3 regions of the Pseudomonas cichorii genome follow, and region 2 is predicted to be linked to each of the others. Evidence: predicted binding sites of a transcription regulator. Region 2 holds the regulator's gene; each other region holds the start of a gene.
What was found. Region 2 encodes FliA, which starts transcription of late flagellar genes. Its sites were predicted from a motif close to CTAAAGTTTNNNNNNNNNNNGCCGNTAA; they were not measured.

Region 1 (5,889 bases), 2.1 Mb from region 2:
GGTACAGATGAACTCGGCACATGCCGTATCGGGCTTGGCCTTGGCATAACCGGCCACATTCAGGCGCGCAGCATGATCGGATATCTCCGAACAGACCTCGCTTTCAAAACCCGGTCGGCAATGCATAAACAGCGTATTCATGGTGACTCCCGGCCCCGCAGACTTGAAAGCCGCGCATGATAGCCCAATCAGGAACCACTGGCGCGGCTCGACAGTCCACAGAATGCTGGGCTCCCGACCTGTTGCATGGAGCCAGTACCGCTTGCATCACTCGAAAAGGAGTCATTCATGCCCTCCCTGGATAGCCTGAAAAGCCTGAAAACACTCGAAATCGACAACCAGACCTACCATTACTTCAGCCTGCCGGAAGCTGCAAAATCACTGGGCGACCTGGACAAACTGCCCATGTCGCTCAAGGTTCTGCTGGAAAACCTGCTGCGCTGGGAAGACGACAAGACCGTCACCGGTGACGACCTCAAGGCTCTTGCCGCCTGGCTGACCGAACGCCGCTCGGACCGCGAGATTCAATACCGCCCTGCCAGGGTTCTGATGCAGGACTTTACCGGCGTGCCGGCCGTGGTGGATCTGGCGGCCATGCGTGCAGCCGTGGCCAAGGCCGGTGGCGACCCCCAGCGGATCAATCCGCTGTCGCCGGTCGACCTGGTCATCGACCACTCGGTCATGGTGGACCGATTTGGCGATTCCGACGCCTTCGGCGACAACGTCGAAATCGAAATGCAACGCAACGGTGAGCGCTATGCCTTCCTGCGCTGGGGTCAGAGCGCCTTCGATAACTTCAGCGTGGTCCCGCCAGGCACCGGCATCTGCCATCAAGTGAATCTGGAATACCTGGGCCGCACGGTCTGGACCAAGGAAGAGGATGGCCGCACTTATGCCTTCCCCGACACACTGGTGGGCACTGACTCCCACACCACCATGATCAACGGCCTGGGCGTATTAGGCTGGGGCGTGGGCGGGATCGAAGCCGAAGCGGCCATGCTCGGCCAGCCGGTGTCGATGCTGATCCCGGAAGTGATCGGCTTCAAGCTGACCGGCAAGCTGAAGGAAGGCATCACTGCGACGGATCTGGTGCTGACTGTCACCCAGATGCTGCGCAAGAAAGGCGTGGTCGGCAAGTTCGTCGAGTTCTATGGCGACGGGCTGGCGGATCTGCCGCTGGCCGACCGGGCGACCATTGCCAATATGGCCCCCGAATATGGCGCAACCTGCGGTTTCTTCCCGGTGGACGATGTGACACTGGATTACCTGCGCCTTTCCGGCCGTCCGGATACCACGGTGAAACTGGTGGAAGCCTATTGCAAGGCCCAGGGTCTTTGGCGACTGCCGGGCAAGGAACCGGTGTTCACCGACAGCCTGGAGCTGGACATGGGTACTGTGCAAGCCAGTCTGGCCGGACCGAAACGTCCACAGGATCGAGTCGATCTGCCCGCCGTCCCACAGGCCTTCGATGATTTTCTCGGCCTGCAGGTCAAGCCTGCCCGCACTGAAGAAGGTCGCCTGGAAAGCGAAGGCGGTGGTGGCGTAGCGGTGGGCAATGCCGGGCAGGTCAGTGGTGAGGCCGAGTATGAGCACGATGGCCAGACTCACCGGCTGAAAAATGGCGCAGTGGTCATCGCCGCCATTACCTCCTGCACCAACACCTCCAACCCCAGCGTCATGATGGCTGCCGGGCTGGTGGCGAAAAAGGCCGTGGAAAAAGGCCTGAAGCGCAAACCATGGGTGAAAAGCTCTCTGGCTCCCGGCTCCAAGGTGGTCACCGACTACTACAAGGCTGCGGGCCTGACCCAATATCTGGACGCGCTGGGCTTCGATCTGGTGGGCTATGGCTGCACCACGTGCATCGGTAACTCCGGGCCGCTGCTGGCGCCCATCGAAAACGCCATCCAGAACGCGGACCTCACCGTGGCCTCGGTATTGTCCGGCAACCGCAATTTCGAGGGCCGGGTTCACCCACTGGTAAAGACCAACTGGCTGGCATCGCCACCTCTGGTCGTGGCCTATGCCCTGGCGGGTACAGTGCGTATCGATATCAGTAGCGAACCCCTGGGTGAAGGCTCGGACGGCAAACCGGTCTACCTGCGTGATATCTGGCCCAGCCAGCAGGAAATCGCCAAAGCCGTGCAAAGCGTCAATACCGGCATGTTCCACAAGGAATACGCCGAGGTCTTCGCCGGTGACGAGCAGTGGCAGGCCATCGAAGTACCGCAGGCAGCCACTTATGTCTGGCAGCAGGACTCTACCTATATCCAGCATCCACCGTTCTTTGCCGACATCGCAGGTCCCTTGCCGGTGATCGAGGATATTCAAGGCGCGCGGATTCTGGCATTGCTGGGGGACTCGGTGACCACCGACCATATTTCTCCGGCAGGCAATATCAAGACTGACAGCCCGGCAGGACGCTACTTGCGCGATCAGGGTGTAGAGCCCAAGGACTTCAACTCCTACGGATCACGCCGTGGCAATCATGAAGTGATGATGCGCGGCACCTTTGCCAATATCCGCATCCGCAACGAAATGCTGGGCGGCGAGGAAGGCGGCAATACCCTGCATGTGCCCAGCGGCGAAAAACTGGCTATCTATGACGCCGCCATGCGCTATCAGGCAGAGGGCACGCCACTGGTGATTATTGCAGGCCAGGAATATGGCACCGGTTCAAGCCGCGACTGGGCCGCAAAGGGCACCAACCTGCTGGGCGTAAAAGCCGTTATCGCCGAAAGTTTCGAGCGGATCCATCGCTCCAATCTGGTCGGCATGGGTGTCTTGCCCCTGCAGTTCAAGAATGGCCAGAACCGCAAATCCCTGAACCTCACTGGCAAGGAGACAATGGAAGTCAACGGGCTGACCGATGCCGAGGTGCGACCTGGCATGAGCCTGACGCTCAAGATCACCCGTGAAGACGGCAGCAAGGAAGACTTGGAGGTACTGTGCCGGATCGACACGCTCAACGAAGTGGAGTACTTCAAATCAGGAGGGATTCTGCATTATGTGTTGAGGCAGTTGATTGCGTCGTGAGGGTGATTCGCGAATGAATTCGCTCCTACCGGGCGGTATAACGCCATAGAATCTCCGCTTTTGCTTCAGGAGATTCTCCATGGCCCCAGAGTACCGGGTGTTTTTCTGTCTGCTCGGCCTCGGGTACGCCATTGCGCTGTTCTACGGCCAGCTTCAGTGGCCGGCTGCCTTGGCAGTCGGCCTGCTGCTGATCGCGGGATTTTGTATCAGGCAGTCGGGCCACAGGTGGGTCCGCGGGCTCGGGCATGGCGCGTTCATTGTCACGGGCCTTGCCCTGGCCGCTCATCTGTTGCCCGGTTTCAACAGCGCCAAAGTGTTCGACGCGGTTCGCTTCAGTCCTGAAGCGGCGCCCTTCTCCATGTCCCTGAATCTGGATAAGCCGCTGATTGGTTTCTGGGTGCTGTTGTTCTGCCCATGGATCCTGACGTCAGTGGCCCTTGCACGCTCAATGAAAGTGGCGGCCCTGAGCCTGATCGCAACTACCGTACTGTGCATGGCCACCGCAGTTGCCCTTGGCGTCACCGGCTGGGCGGCGAAATGGCCGGAGCATGGCACGCTCTGGTTACTGAACAATCTGTTACTGGTGACAATCACCGAAGAATTGTTCTTCCGTGCCTATCTGCAAGGCGCACTGCAACAAATCTTTAACAAAACATGGCTGGGCAGCACGCTTGCCATCGGTATCGCTGCCATACTGTTCGGGCTCGCCCATTTCGGCTCGGGATGGCAATGGGTATTGCTCGCGAGTCTGGCCGGTGTGGGTTATGGCATTGCCTATCGTTTCGGTGGCCTGCAAGCCGCCGTCATCAGCCACTTCGGGTTGAACCTGATTCATTTCGGGCTGTTCACCTATCCGATGCTGGATCGATAAGCATTGATACATGGCAATGATTCTCTGCTGATTTACCTGCAAAGCTCAATTTACAGACTCGTTTGCCGATAACTCTCCGAAGCCTATTGGATCGAAGGACCGAAAGCCATGCGTAACAACCAGCCAGTCACTCAACGTGAACGGACATTCCCTGCTGAACAGCGGTTGATTTCCACCACCGATACCAAAGGTGTGATCACCTACTGCAACGAGATCTTCCAGGAAGTCTCGGGGTTCAGTCACGATGAGTTGATCAAGGCGCCGCATAATCTGGTTCGCCACCCGGATGTCCCCTCCGCCGTTTTCGAGCACATGTGGACCACTCTGAAAAGTGGCCAGCCGTGGATGGGCATCGTCAAGAACCGCTGCAAGAATGGCGATCATTACTGGGTCAACGCCTATGTGACGCCGATGTTCGAGAACAGGCAGGTGGTGGGTTTCGAGTCCGTGCGTGTCAAACCGACCGCCGAGCAGATCAAGCGCGCCGAAGCGCTGTACGCACGTATCAACAAGGGCAAGTCGGCCATTCCGGGTCGCGACAAATGGCTGCCGGTGCTGCAGGACTGGCTGCCGTTCATCCTGGTCAGCCAGTTGAGCTTCATGATCGGCGCCTGGCTCAACTCCCACTGGGGCTTCATTCTCGCCGCGGCATTGTCTGTGCCGCTGGGCCTGCTGGGCCTGACCTGGCAGCAGCGTGGCATCAAACGCCTGTTGCGCCTGGCCGAACAGACCACTTCGGACCCGCTGATCGCGCAGATGTACACCGACAGCCGAGGCCCGCAAGCGCGTCTGGAAATGTCGATCCTCAGCCAGGAAGCGCGGATGAAAACCTGCCTGACCCGCCTGCAGGACACCGCCGAACACCTGAACACCCAGGCACGCAAATCCAACTCGTTGGCCAATGCCAGCTCTTCAGGGCTTGAGCGCCAACGGGTCGAAACCGAACAAGTGGCAACCGCCATCAACCAGATGGCTACCACCACTCAACAAGTCGCCAGCCACGTCCAGCGCGCGGCCGATGCCAGCCAGCAGGCCAACCAGTTGACCCGCCGTGGCCGGGATATCGCTGGCGAAACCCGCGAGGCGATTCAGCGCCTGTCCACTTCCGTGGGCGAAACCGGTCTGACCGTCACCCAACTGGCCAAGGACAGCGATGAAATCGGTGGCGTGGTAGACGTGATCAAAGGCATCGCCGACCAGACCAACCTGCTGGCCCTCAACGCTGCCATCGAGGCTGCACGCGCCGGAGAGATGGGTCGTGGCTTTGCCGTGGTTGCCGATGAAGTGCGTCAACTGGCACAGCGCACCACGGAGTCCACCGGACAGATCCATGGCCTGATCGCCAAACTGCAACAGACGGCCAACAATGCCGTGCAGACCATGAACTCCGGCCACCGTCAGGCCGAGGAAGGCGTTGCGCGGGTGCTGGAAGCAGACGAGGCATTGGTGGGCATCAGCGAAGCGGTCGCCAACATCACCGAGATGGCCACCCAGATCGCTACCGCCACAGAGCAGCAAAGCTCGGTCGCCGAAGAGATCAGCCGCAACATCTCCACCATTGCCGAGCTGGCCGACCAGACCTCCGATGAGGCCCATCGCTCGGCAGTGCTCAGCTCCGAGCTGACCGATACGGCCAACTCGCAATACTCGCTGGTTGAGCGCTTCAATCGTTAAGCCCGCACGGCAACAGACAAGCCCCGGTCAATGCTGATTGACCGGGGCTTTTTTACGAAGATTGAAACAGTGCGACCTTATTTCACTTTGCGGGAAAGGTCATCGAGGGAGCGCTTCACATTACTCAACTCACTCTGCTGACTGCTGAGATCGCGCTTGAGGCTGGACAGCTCACTTGAGCTGGAGCTGCTACTTGACCCAGAGCTACGCTTCAAGTCATTCACCTGCCCCTCAAGCCTGGCCACGTCGCGCCCCTGCTCATCGACCTTGCTCTTGAGGCTGGACAGTTCACTGGAGCTGGAGCTGCTACT
Region 2 (5,889 bases):
TCATCACGCTGGAACCAAGGTTGGAACAAATATTGCTCAATAGTTTGCAGAAGGCTGGTCAGGGTCAGGAAGAAGGCGTTCTTCTTGAGCCGAGCATGGCTGAGAAGCTCCAGCGTTCTTTGATTGAGGCTGCCCAGCGTCAGGAGATGCAAGGGGCGCCGATAATTCTGTTGGTAGCGGGCCCCATCCGGGCCATGCTGTCACGATTTGGACGATTGGCTGTACCGAACATGCATGTTCTGGCGTATCAGGAAATTCCTGACAATAAGCAAGTCACCATCGTAGCGACTGTCGGGCCTAACGGCTGAGGTAGTGAGTCATGCAAGTTAAGCGTTTTTTCGCCGCCGATATGCGTCAAGCCATGAAACTGGTTCGTGATGAGCTGGGCGCCGAAGCGGCCATCATTGGCAACCGCCGCATCGCCGGTGGCGTCGAGCTGACTGCCGCTCTGGATTACAAGCTGTCCGCACTGGCGCCTCGCGTGCCGAACATGGAGCTTGAGGACGAGCTGCGCAAGACTCAGTCGCGCATCGTTTCCGCTCAGGCCGAACTGGACAATCGCGGTGACAGCGATCCTTCGATCAATCGCCAGTTGTTTTCCGGCATGCCGCTCAGTGGCCTCGATAAACATATCGAGCCGACCCTCGAAGAGCCGCCACGCCCGTTTGCTCATGCACACATACCTGCCGCCGCAGAGCCAGCAGTCGGGCAGCGCGCCTACGACTCCATGCGTCATGAGTTGAATGGCCTGCGCGAGCTGCTGGAAGTCCAGCTTGGTTCCCTGGCCTGGAACCAGCTGCAAGGCAGCCGTCCGCAGCAGGCCAGCCTGTGGCGTCGTCTGCAGCGCGTCGGCTTGTCCGGCCCGCTGTCACGCGACCTGCTGGCGATGATCCCTGAAATCGACGAGCCTCGTCAGGCCTGGCGCATGCTGCTGGCGCACCTGGCGCGCATGATTGCCGTGCCTGATGTCGAGCCTCTCGAAGAGGGTGGCGTGATCGCCATGGTCGGCCCTGCCGGCATGGGCAAGACCACGACCCTCGCCAAGCTGGCAGCCCGTTATGTGCTCAAGTACGGCCCGCAGAACATTGCACTGGTCAGCATGGACAGTTTCCGTATCGGCGCTCAGGAGCAGCTCAAGACTCTGGGCCGTATCCTCAATGTGCCGGTGACCCATGTCGATCCTGGCCAGTCCCTGGCTCAGGCCCTGGACCCGCTGCTACGCAAGCGTGTGGTGCTGATCGATACCGCTGGCCTGCAGGCCAGTGATCCGGCCCTGCGCATGCAGCTCGAAAGTCTGGCAGGTCGCGGCATCCGTGCACGCAACTACCTGGTGCTGGCGACGACCAGCCAGAAGCAGGTACTGACGGCGGCCTATCACAGTTACAAACGTTGCGGTCTGGCAGGTTGCATCCTGACCAAACTTGATGAAACCGCAAGCCTCGGCGAAGTGTTGAGCCTTGCAATCGGCCATGAGTTACCCGTTGCTTACTTGACGGATGGGCCGCGTATTCCTGATGACCTGCATCTGCCGCGCCGTCACCAGTTGGTGAGTCGTGCAGTGAGTGTGCAAATGCAGGATGAGCCGAGCGAGGAAGCGATGGCTGATATGTTTGCCGACCTCTATCACACCCCTGGCAAGAGAGTGGGTTAAGTGATGGGTATTACTGGAATGTCCCTGCATCAATGGTCTGCCAGGCATTGTTCGTTCGCGAACATGCAGCCCGTAATGTGGTTTCGGTCTACGCAAGACAAGGTAAAGAAATAACATGGGCAGCATGCATCCCGTACAGGTTATCGCAGTGACCGGTGGCAAAGGTGGCGTCGGTAAGACTAACGTGTCAGTGAATCTCTCACTGGCTCTGGCCGAGCTCGGTCGGCGCGTCATGCTGCTGGATGCCGACCTTGGCCTGGCCAACGTCGATGTTCTGCTGGGGCTGACACCCAAACGCACGCTGGCGGATGTCATCGAGGGTCGTTGTGACTTGCGCGATGTCCTGTTGCAGGGCCCGGGCGGTGTTCGCATCGTGCCTGCGGCTTCCGGCACCCAGAGCATGGTTCACCTGTCGCCAGCCCAGCATGCCGGTCTGATCCAGGCCTTCAGCGAGATTGGCGACAACCTCGACGTGCTGGTGATCGACACGGCTGCCGGTATCGGCGAATCGGTAGTCAGCTTCGTGCGCGCTGCGCAGGAAGTGCTGCTGGTGGTCTGCGACGAACCCACCTCGATCACTGACGCCTACGCACTTATCAAATTGCTCAACCGCGACTACGGCATGAACCGTTTTCGCGTTCTGGCCAACATGGCCCAGAGCCCTCAGGAAGGGCGCAACCTGTTCGCCAAACTGACGAAAGTGACTGACCGTTTCCTGGATGTGGCCCTGCAGTACGTCGGTGCCGTGCCTTACGACGAATGTGTTCGCAAGGCGGTGCAGAAGCAGCGCGCTGTCTACGAGGCGTTTCCACGCTCCAAATGTGCGCTGGCTTTCAAGGCCATTGCCCAGAAGGTTGACACCTGGCCGTTGCCGGCCAACCCGCGTGGTCATCTGGAGTTCTTCGTCGAACGACTTGTCCACCAGACCAGTGCGGGGCCTGTTCAATGACAGCGAGCGGCTTTCAAATGTACAGCAAGGCTTCCAGAAATTCGCAATACGAACTCATCGAGCGTTACGCGCCGCTGGTCAAGCGTATTGCCTACCACTTGCTGGCGCGTCTGCCTGCCAGTGTTCAGGTGGAAGACCTGATCCAGGCCGGCATGATCGGTCTGCTGGAAGTGTCTACCAAATATGACTCCACCAAGGGTGCGAGTTTTGAAACCTATGCCGGTATCCGTATTCGTGGCGCCATGCTCGATGAAGTGCGCAAGGGTGACTGGGCTCCACGCTCGGTACACCGTAATACGCGCATGGTCAGTGACGCAATTCGCGCAATTGAAGCAAAAACCGGTCGTGACGCTAAAGATCACGAGGTTGCTGCCGAACTCCAGTTAAGTCTCGATGATTATTATGGGATTTTGAATGATACCTTAGGCAGCCGCCTCTTCAGCTTCGACGACCTCTTGCAGGACGGCGATCATGAAGGGCTGCATGAGGATGGTGCAAGCGGCTCGCTCGAACCGTCGCGAGACCTGGAAGATGAGCGTTTCCAGGCAGCGCTGGCAGATGCAATTGCCAATTTGCCGGAGCGTGAGCGGCTGGTATTGGCGCTGTACTACGACGAAGAACTGAACCTCAAGGAAATCGGTGAAGTGCTTGGGGTCAGCGAGTCGCGGGTCAGTCAGTTACACAGCCAGTGCGCAGCTCGTTTGCGGGGGCGTTTGGGGGAGTGGCGAGCGCGTTGATGGCAATTTGTGACTTATCCAGGTCACAGGTTGTCGCAAGCCGGCTGTGCAGAGCGTTACGTGGTATCAGGATAGACAGGGCAGGAGCCTGTTCAGACAGAGCCTATGGCCTGCAGGTTCAGGTTGGTGCTCTGTTGTTTTGCCAAGCCCGTCGTCGTTTCGTACAGCCGGGGGTGTGCTGTGCCAGTATTGAGTGAACAGCGTGTTCAGGTGCTGAATGCGTTAAAGACTGCTTGGAGGTCGAATTGGACAAGAACATGAAAATCCTCATCGTTGATGACTTTTCAACGATGCGGCGGATCATAAAAAACCTGTTGCGTGACCTGGGGTTCACCAACACATCCGAAGCGGACGACGGCATCACTGCCTTGCCGATGCTTCAAAGTGGTTCCTTTGACTTTCTGGTGACTGACTGGAACATGCCTGGCATGACCGGTATCGATCTGTTGCGTCAGGTTCGCCTGGATGATCGTCTCAAAAGCCTGCCCGTGCTGATGGTGACTGCTGAAGCCAAGCGTGAGCAGATTATCGAAGCTGCCCAGGCCGGTGTGAACGGTTACGTCGTCAAGCCGTTCACAGCCCAAGTGCTGCAAGAGAAGATCGAAAAGATCTTTGAACGCGTCAACAGCTGATGCATGCCGCGAGGGCGCTATGGACAACAACGATTCACTGGGTGACTTCGAGTCAACCCTGAAGAAACACGCGCAGGAGCTGGTTGCCAGCCTTGAAAAAGGCCGCTTCGGTGATGCCGTGCAATTGATCCATGAGCTCAACCAGGCTCGTGACCGTGGCCTGTATCAGGAAGTCGGCAAGCTGACTCGCGAACTGCATAGTGCGATCGTCAATTTTCATATTGACCCGAACATGCCGCAAGCCGAAGAAGTGTCCCAGATCACTGATGCCGCCGATCGTCTGTCGTATGTTGTGAGACTGACCGAGAATGCGGCCAACCGCACGATGGATCTGGTCGAGCAGAGCACGCCGCTGATGAACGGCTTGAGTGATGATGCCAAGTCGCTGAGCGCTGACTGGGGTCGTTTCATGCGTCGCGAGATCGGCGCTGAAGAGTTTCGCGACCTGGCCAAGCGTGTTGACGGTTTTCTGTCACGTACAGAGACAGAAGCTCATACCGTTGCCAGCCATCTCAATGACATTCTGCTGGCCCAGGATTATCAGGATCTGACCGGTCAGGTGATCAAGCGCGTTACGCAGCTGGTCACTGAAGTCGAAAGCAATCTGCTCAAACTGGTCCTCATGGCCAGTCATGTCGACCGCTTTGCGGGTATCGAACATGACGAAAAAGCGATCCTTGCTGAAAAAGATCCTAAAAAACATATCACGCAGGGTGAAGGTCCGCAGATTCATGCCGATAAACGTGAAGACGTCGTATCCGGACAGGATGATGTAGACGATCTGCTATCGAGCCTTGGCTTCTAGGTCTGTTGACGGTTAATTTTAGGGAGCACCCCAATGAGCTTCGGCGCCGATGAAGAGATCCTTCAGGATTTTCTGGTAGAGGCCGGCGAAATTCTGGAGCAGTTGTCTGAACAGTTGGTCGAGCTGGAAAGCCGACCAGATGATGCGGATCTGCTCAATGCAATTTTTCGCGGTTTTCACACTGTAAAAGGGGGCGCCGGCTTCCTCCAGCTCCATGAGCTGGTGGAGTGCTGCCACATCGCCGAAAACGTGTTCGACATCCTTCGCAAGGGGGAGCGCCGCGTTGACGCCGAATTGATGGACGTGGTCCTTGAAGCTCTGGATACAGTCAACAGCATGTTCGGTCAGGTGCGCGAGCGGACCGACCTTACGCCTGCGACTCCAGAACTGCTGGCTGCGCTGTCGCGTCTTGCCGAGCCCGAGTCGGCTCAGCAGGCTGAGGCCGCTGCACCGCCACCACCTCCTGTTGTCGAGGCGGCTCCTGTAGAGCCCGCTGCAAGCGACGACATCACTGACGCCGAGTTCGAGCATCTGCTCGATACCATGAGCGCGGCCAAGGCCGATGCAGCGCCTGCTGCGGCGGCACAGGCTCCTGCGGCGGCCAGCGATGAAATCACCGATCAGGAATTCGAATCGCTGCTCGACCAGTTGCATGGCAAGGGCCAGTTTGCGCCTGATGCCGTCGCGGCTCCTGCGCCTGCTCCCGTAGCGGCTGCTCCGAGCAGTGGCGCTGCACCTGCCAGCGATGAAATCACTGACGACGAATTTGAAGCCTTGCTCGATCAGTTGCATGGCAAGGGCTCGTTCGATGCCAGTGTCGTTGCAGCTCCGGTTGCAGCAGCGGCTGCCCCGGCACCTGCCAAGGCTGCCGCGCCTGCTGCCAAGGCGGCCAGTGATGAAATCACCGATCACGAGTTCGAGAGCCTGCTGGATGAGCTGCATGGCAAAGGCAAGTTCGAGCCTCAAGCCGTTGCCGCCAATGTGGCAGCAGCTGCGCCTCCACCGCCACCTGCAGCAGTAGCCAAACCGGCTGCCGCTGCGGCACCTGCGGCCAAACCGGCAGCGCCTGCTGCGGCCCCGGCCCCGGCTCGCGCACCTGCTGCTGGCGGCGCGGG
Region 3 (5,889 bases), 2.6 Mb from region 2:
GCCCGCTGTCGGAGCTGTCCGGCCAGGGCACGCACACCACGACCACTGCCCGCCTGTTCCACTTCCCCCGTGGCGGCGACCTGATCGACTCACCGGGTATACGCGAATTCGGCCTGGGCCATGTCAGCCGTGCCGATGTGGAAGCCGGTTTCATCGAGTTCAACGACCTGATCGGCACCTGCCGCTTCCGTGACTGCAAGCATGACCGTGAACCGGGCTGTGCCTTGCTCAAGGCTCTGGAAGATGGCCGGGTTCAGCAGCAGCGCATGAACAGTTATCGCTCGATCATCGCCAGTCTGCCGCAAGACAGTTACTGAAACGCACACAAAAGCGCCGCGATGATCGCGGCGCTTTTGTATCGGTTGTCATCACTCAGTTTTTGGCGGGTTCAGCCCGCAACTGGCCTTCCTCGAAGATATTCAGCTTTTGCCGAATCTCGTGAGGCTGGGCATAGGCCTGCGGATCGACCGGCACCGTAGTGGACGCTCCCGGAGCCCCTGGCGCTGCCGGAGCAGGCTGAGTCTGCGGCGCACCACCGGTATTCTGATCACCCTCGATACGCTGCTGGGCCTTTTTGGTCAACACGACGATATCGATACGACGGTTTACCGGATTGAACGGATGCTCACGGTCATACAACGACGAAGAAGCATACCCGACCACCCGGGCGACCTGCGAATCAGGGTAACCGCCTGCCACCAGCGCACGACGTGCAGCGTTGGCGCGGTTTGCCGACAGTTCCCAGTTACCGAACTCACCGCTACCCACATAAGGTTTGGCGTCGGTGTGGCCGCTGATGCTGGTCTTGTTCGGCACCGTGCGAATGGTGTCGGCCATGGCCAACAGAATGTCCTCGAAGTACGGTTTCAGACGGGCGCTGCCGGAGTCGAACATGGGCCGGTTATCTGCGTCCATGATCTGGATCCGCAGGCCATCCTGAGTGATCTCGAACAGGATCTGATCCTTGAACTTCAGCAGTTGCGGGTTCTCTTCAACCTTGTTCTGCAGTTCCTGCAACAGCATCTCAAGACGCTCCTGCTCGACCTGCTCAGCCTTGGATTCAGAGGTATCCGACTCGATAGGCACGGTATCCGGGGACGGCGTGGTCTTGACCTCGGGGTTGAGGGTCTGGTTAGGCGACATCTCGGGCGAGCCGCCCAGATCGATCACATAGGGCGAGCCACTGTCAGTGAAGCCGACCGGGTCCTTGAAGTAACCTGCGACCGCGATCAACTGCTCGGGTGTGGCAGCAGACAACAGCCACAGCACCAGGAAGAACGCCATCATCGCTGTCGCAAAGTCAGCAAAGGCAATCTTCCAGGCGCCACCGTGGTGTCCGCCACCAAAGCGCTTTACGCGCTTGATGATTATCGGCTGATTATTTTCCATGACTTAACGACCGCGAACCGCTTGTTCCAGCTCACTGAAGCTGGGCCGATGCGCCGGATACAGAACCTTGCGACCGAACTCCACGGCCAGTGAAGGTGGCATGCCGGAAGCCGAAGCCACCAGGGAAGCCTTGATGCATTCGTAGACGTTCATCTCTTCCTTGGCATCGTGAGCCAGGGAAGTGGCCAGCGGGCCGAAGAAGCCGTAGGCCGCCAGAATACCGAAGAAGGTACCTACCAGGGCCGCACCTACGTGCATACCGATAGCGGCCTTGTCGCCGGAACCCAGGGAAGCCATGGTGATCACGATACCCAGTACCGCTGCCACGATACCGAAACCGGGCATACCGTCGGCAATACCGGTAACGGCGTGGGAAGGATGCTCAAGCTCTTCCTTCATGCTCAACAACTCCATGTCGAACAGGCCTTCGAGTTCATGGGGCGCCATGTTGCCCGACGACATGATCCGCAGGTAATCGCAGATATAGGCCGTCATGCGTGCATCCTTGAGCACGCCAGGGTACTTGGCGAAGATCGGGCTGGAAGCCGGCTCCTCGATATCCCCTTCAATCGCCATCATGCCTTCGCGGCGGCTCTTGTTGAGGATCTCGTAGACCAGACCCAGCACTTCCAGATAGTAGGCGTGAGTAAAACGCGTACCGAACATCTGCAAGGACTTCTTGAAGACGTGCATGGTCATATAGCCAGGGTTGGCCTGGAGGAATGCACCCAGGGCTGCACCACCGATAATCAGCACTTCATAGGGCTGAAACAGCGCTGCGACCTGGCCGTGGGATAGAACGTATCCGCCGAGCACGCTCGCGAAAACGACGATGATGCCGATAATTTTAGCCATAGGTAGAAAATACTTATCGAGTCGGGTTCAGGGGCAAGTGCGGAAACTCTTGTTCTACGTATCGGCCTCCTTGGTCCAGACTATAGTCAGTTATTGTGAAAAACCAGTTCGACCCTAGAACAAAGGCTTGAAAACAGCTGTCCAGCCCTGAAGAATCGCAGCCTGCGCTGCATAAAAAAATCAGCTGTAAAGGCCTTCCAATGTCGACCGCAAGCTCTGTGAAGCACTCGATACCCAAGACCCTCGATGCCTGGATCAAGCATCTGGACGCCGTGGACTTGCCTATCCCCTCGGTGAACCACAATCATGTTCGCGACGCGCTGAAAGACAGCCGCCGCTCGCTGCGCGACATCGCCGACATGATGCAGGAAAGCCCGGAGCTGGTATTGAGCGTGCTGCGTGAAGCCAACCATAAAAGCCATGGCATGGTGGAACCGGCGGAAAGCCTGGAGATTGCAATCAACCGACTGGGGCTGGCCCGCACCGAAATACTGCTCGGTCGCCTGCCTGCCAAGGACCCCAAGGACATACCGGCCGCTTTCCGCCAGTTGATCCTTATCAGCCAGCATGCCACGCAACAGGCCAATGGGCTGTTCGCCAGTCGCCTCGCCCGTCTGTGGCAGGACATCCATCTGGGCAGCCTGTTGTTTCTGTCGCCGCTGTGGCCCATGGCACTCGCGCACCCCAAGCTTCTGGAGGACTGGGAAGTGCGGGTCATTCACAAGGGCGAGTCCAGCAGCGTGGTCGAGAAAGAGCTGTTCGGCGTCAGCCTGCTGGAGCTGTGCCTGGCGCTGGCCGAGTTCTGGCGTCTGCCGGTCTGGGTCACCCGCGGCTATAAAGTGCTGATCAACGAGCGACGCGAGCTGGTCAAGGCCCTGCACATCGCCCGTGAGGATCAAGACCCGTTGCGCCAGCAGCAACTCATGGATGCCGACCCGAACCTGCGTCGCTGGCTGAATCAGCCAGCCAATACCGTGCTGCTGGGCAATGGCCTGGCGCTGTCGGCCCAACAGGCTTGGAACAGCCCGCATTGCCTGCGCTGGGAGCGGCTCGCCAGCCTTTATCTGCAACAGCCACTGGCGGAAGTCCAGCAACAGGCTCACCAGAACGCCGCCAACAGCGCTCGCATCCATGCCGAAACAGATTTGTGGCATCCGGCCGAATCCCTGATCTGGCCCTGGGATGCCCGACGCATCAGACGCGACAACGATGTCGCCCCCCCGCCCTCCGCCGACGCCCTGCAACAGTGGCGCAAGCAGTGCGCCGAATTGCTGGTAGAACCCACGCCGTTCATCAATTCCATGCACCTGACCACGACCGCTCGCGATGCTTTGGTGGCCTGCGGTATGGAGCGGGTCATGCTGCTGATGGCGGACAAGACGGCCAGCGTAGTACGCGTGCATCTGGCCGGCGGGCTGCCACCAGAAGTTTCGGGGCTCCAATTCTCTATAAAGGAAAGTACGGTCCTGCAGCGCCTGCTGACCCAACCAACCCAACTGCGCATCACCCCCACCAACCATGCACAATTTGCGGCGCTGCTGCCTGCTGCCCTGAAAGGCATCTTCAAGGGCGAGCACTGGCTGATCCGCTCACTGGGCAACAACGGCAGGGTCCTGCTGCTGGTGGTCGCGGATCAGGGTGGAGGTCCATTGTCGGAAATATCCGTTCAGGCATTCGGAAAAACCGCGCAATGTATTGAGCGATCACTGGCTATCTTTAGCCAACGCAAAGCCTGAGGCCTGGCGTACAATTCGCACTTCCCCTTTATCGGAGGCTGCAAATGTCCGTCTTCACTGGTTTGCCGTTGGTCATCGAGCCACAAGATCTGCTTGAGCGCCTTGACGCCCCGCAACTGATCCTCGTCGATCTGACCAGCAGCGCCCGTTACGAGGCTGGTCATATCCGCGGCGCCCGCTTCGTCGATCCCAAGCGTACCCAACTGGGCCAGCCACCTGCGCCAGGCCTGCTGCCGGCCCATGGGGATCTCGAAAGACTGTTCAGCGAACTCGGCCACAATCCGGACGCCGTCTATGTGGTCTATGACGACGAAGGCGGCGGCTGGGCCGGACGTTTCATATGGCTGCTGGATGTCATCGGCCACACTGGCTACCACTATCTGGATGGCGGCGTGCTGGCATGGGAAGCGCAATCCTTGCCGCTGACCACCGATGTTCCGGCTGCTGCGACCACTCCTGTGGCCCTCACCCTGCATGGCGAGCCCACCGCGACCCGCGAATATGTGCAGTCGCGCCTCGGTGCTGCCGATCTGGCGATCTGGGATGCACGTGGGCCGACCGAATATTCAGGGGAAAAGGTTGTGGCAGCCCGAGGCGGTCATATTCCTGGCGCAGTCAACTTTGAGTGGACTGCCGGCATGGACAAGACCCGCAACCTGCGTATCCGCCAGGACATGCCGCAGATCCTGGAAAACCTGGGCATCACTCCCGACAAGGAAGTGATCACCCACTGCCAGACCCACCACCGCTCCGGCTTCACTTATCTGGTGGCCAAGGCTCTCGGCTATCCACGAGTCAAGGCTTACGCCGGGTCATGGGGTGAATGGGGCAATCACCCGGACACCCCGATCGAGAAGTGACATCAGCTCCAAACGAGTCGGCTCCTCCCTCAAGCTTTAGGAATATAAATGAAAGAGCGTCTGTTCATCCTTAGTCAGCACCTGCTGCCACATCATCTTCTGTCCCGTCTGGCGGGCTGCGTTGCCGAATGCCGCGTGCGCTGGTTCAAGAATGCCTTCACAGCCTGGTTCGCACGCCGCTATCAGGTGGACATGTCTCAGGCCCAGGTCGAAGACCTCACTGCCTACGAGCACTTCAACGACTTCTTCACCCGCGCCCTGAAACCGGACGCACGCCCACTGGACACCACTCCCGGCGCCATCCTGTGCCCGGCCGACGGCGCCATCAGCCAGTTGGGTCCTATCGAGCACGGCCGTATCTTCCAGGCCAAGGGCCACAGCTTCAGCGCACTCGAGCTGCTGGGCGGCGATCCAAAACTCTCGGCTCCGTTCATGGGCGGCCAGTTTGCGACTGTCTACCTGTCACCAAAGGACTACCACCGCGTCCACATGCCTCTTGCCGGGACCTTGCGCGAAATGGTCTACGTGCCAGGCCGTCTCTTTTCGGTCAACCAGACCACCGCCGAAAACGTTCCAGAGCTGTTCGCCCGCAATGAGCGCGTGGTCTGCCTGTTCGACACCGAGCGCGGTCCGATGGCCGTTGTACTGGTCGGCGCCATGATCGTCGCCTCGGTGGAAACCGTCTGGGCCGGGCTGGTCACGCCGCCCAAGCGCGAACTGAAAACCGTGAGCTATGACGAAGCCGCACGCGCACCAATACACCTGGAGAAAGGCGCCGAGATGGGCCGCTTCAAGCTGGGTTCCACCGCTATCGTGCTGTTTGGCCCGGATCAGGTTAAATGGGCCGAGGAACTGACCGCTGGTTCCAAGGTGCAAATGGGACAAGCCATGGCAGCACCTGCCCAGGCCTGAAACATCTCCTGACTTGAAATGCACAGGTACTCAGGAACCTGTGCTCAAGCCAGTGCTCCAAGGGAAGCAGACAGGTAATGGCATGAGGCCATAAAAGCTGCGAGAACGTGTCGATGCTGTTAAAGTCGCCTTATCGG

Region 1: the regulator FliA is predicted to act here: its motif matches at 3,949-3,976, upstream of KGD89_RS08355 (methyl-accepting chemotaxis protein).
Region 3: the regulator FliA is predicted to act here: its motif matches at 2,303-2,330, upstream of motA (flagellar motor stator protein MotA).

Annotation. Positions count from the first base shown of each region.
Region 1 covers NZ_CP074349.1:1,877,298-1,883,186, reverse strand. Annotated here, with positions in the region: gene rlmM (23S rRNA (cytidine(2498)-2'-O)-methyltransferase RlmM) at 1-141, opposite strand, end outside; gene acnA (aconitate hydratase AcnA) at 289-3,033, shown strand; gene KGD89_RS08360 (CPBP family intramembrane glutamic endopeptidase) at 3,113-3,904, shown strand; gene KGD89_RS08355 (methyl-accepting chemotaxis protein) at 4,013-5,578, shown strand; gene KGD89_RS08350 (hypothetical protein) at 5,656-5,889, opposite strand, start outside.
Region 2 covers NZ_CP074349.1:3,965,165-3,971,053, reverse strand. Annotated here, with positions in the region: partial or broken gene flhA (flagellar biosynthesis protein FlhA) at 1-308, shown strand, start outside; gene flhF (flagellar biosynthesis protein FlhF) at 320-1,651, shown strand; gene fleN (flagellar synthesis regulator FleN) at 1,767-2,600, shown strand; gene fliA (RNA polymerase sigma factor FliA) at 2,597-3,337, shown strand; gene KGD89_RS16505 (chemotaxis response regulator CheY) at 3,595-3,969, shown strand; gene KGD89_RS16500 (protein phosphatase CheZ) at 3,989-4,774, shown strand; gene KGD89_RS16495 (chemotaxis protein CheA) at 4,808-5,889, shown strand, end outside.
Region 3 covers NZ_CP074349.1:594,129-600,017, reverse strand. Annotated here, with positions in the region: gene rsgA (small ribosomal subunit biogenesis GTPase RsgA) at 1-317, shown strand, start outside; gene motB (flagellar motor protein MotB) at 373-1,389, opposite strand; gene motA (flagellar motor stator protein MotA) at 1,393-2,244, opposite strand; gene KGD89_RS02660 (HDOD domain-containing protein) at 2,445-3,980, shown strand; gene KGD89_RS25910 (rhodanese-like domain-containing protein) at 4,025-4,840, shown strand; gene asd (archaetidylserine decarboxylase) at 4,889-5,752, shown strand.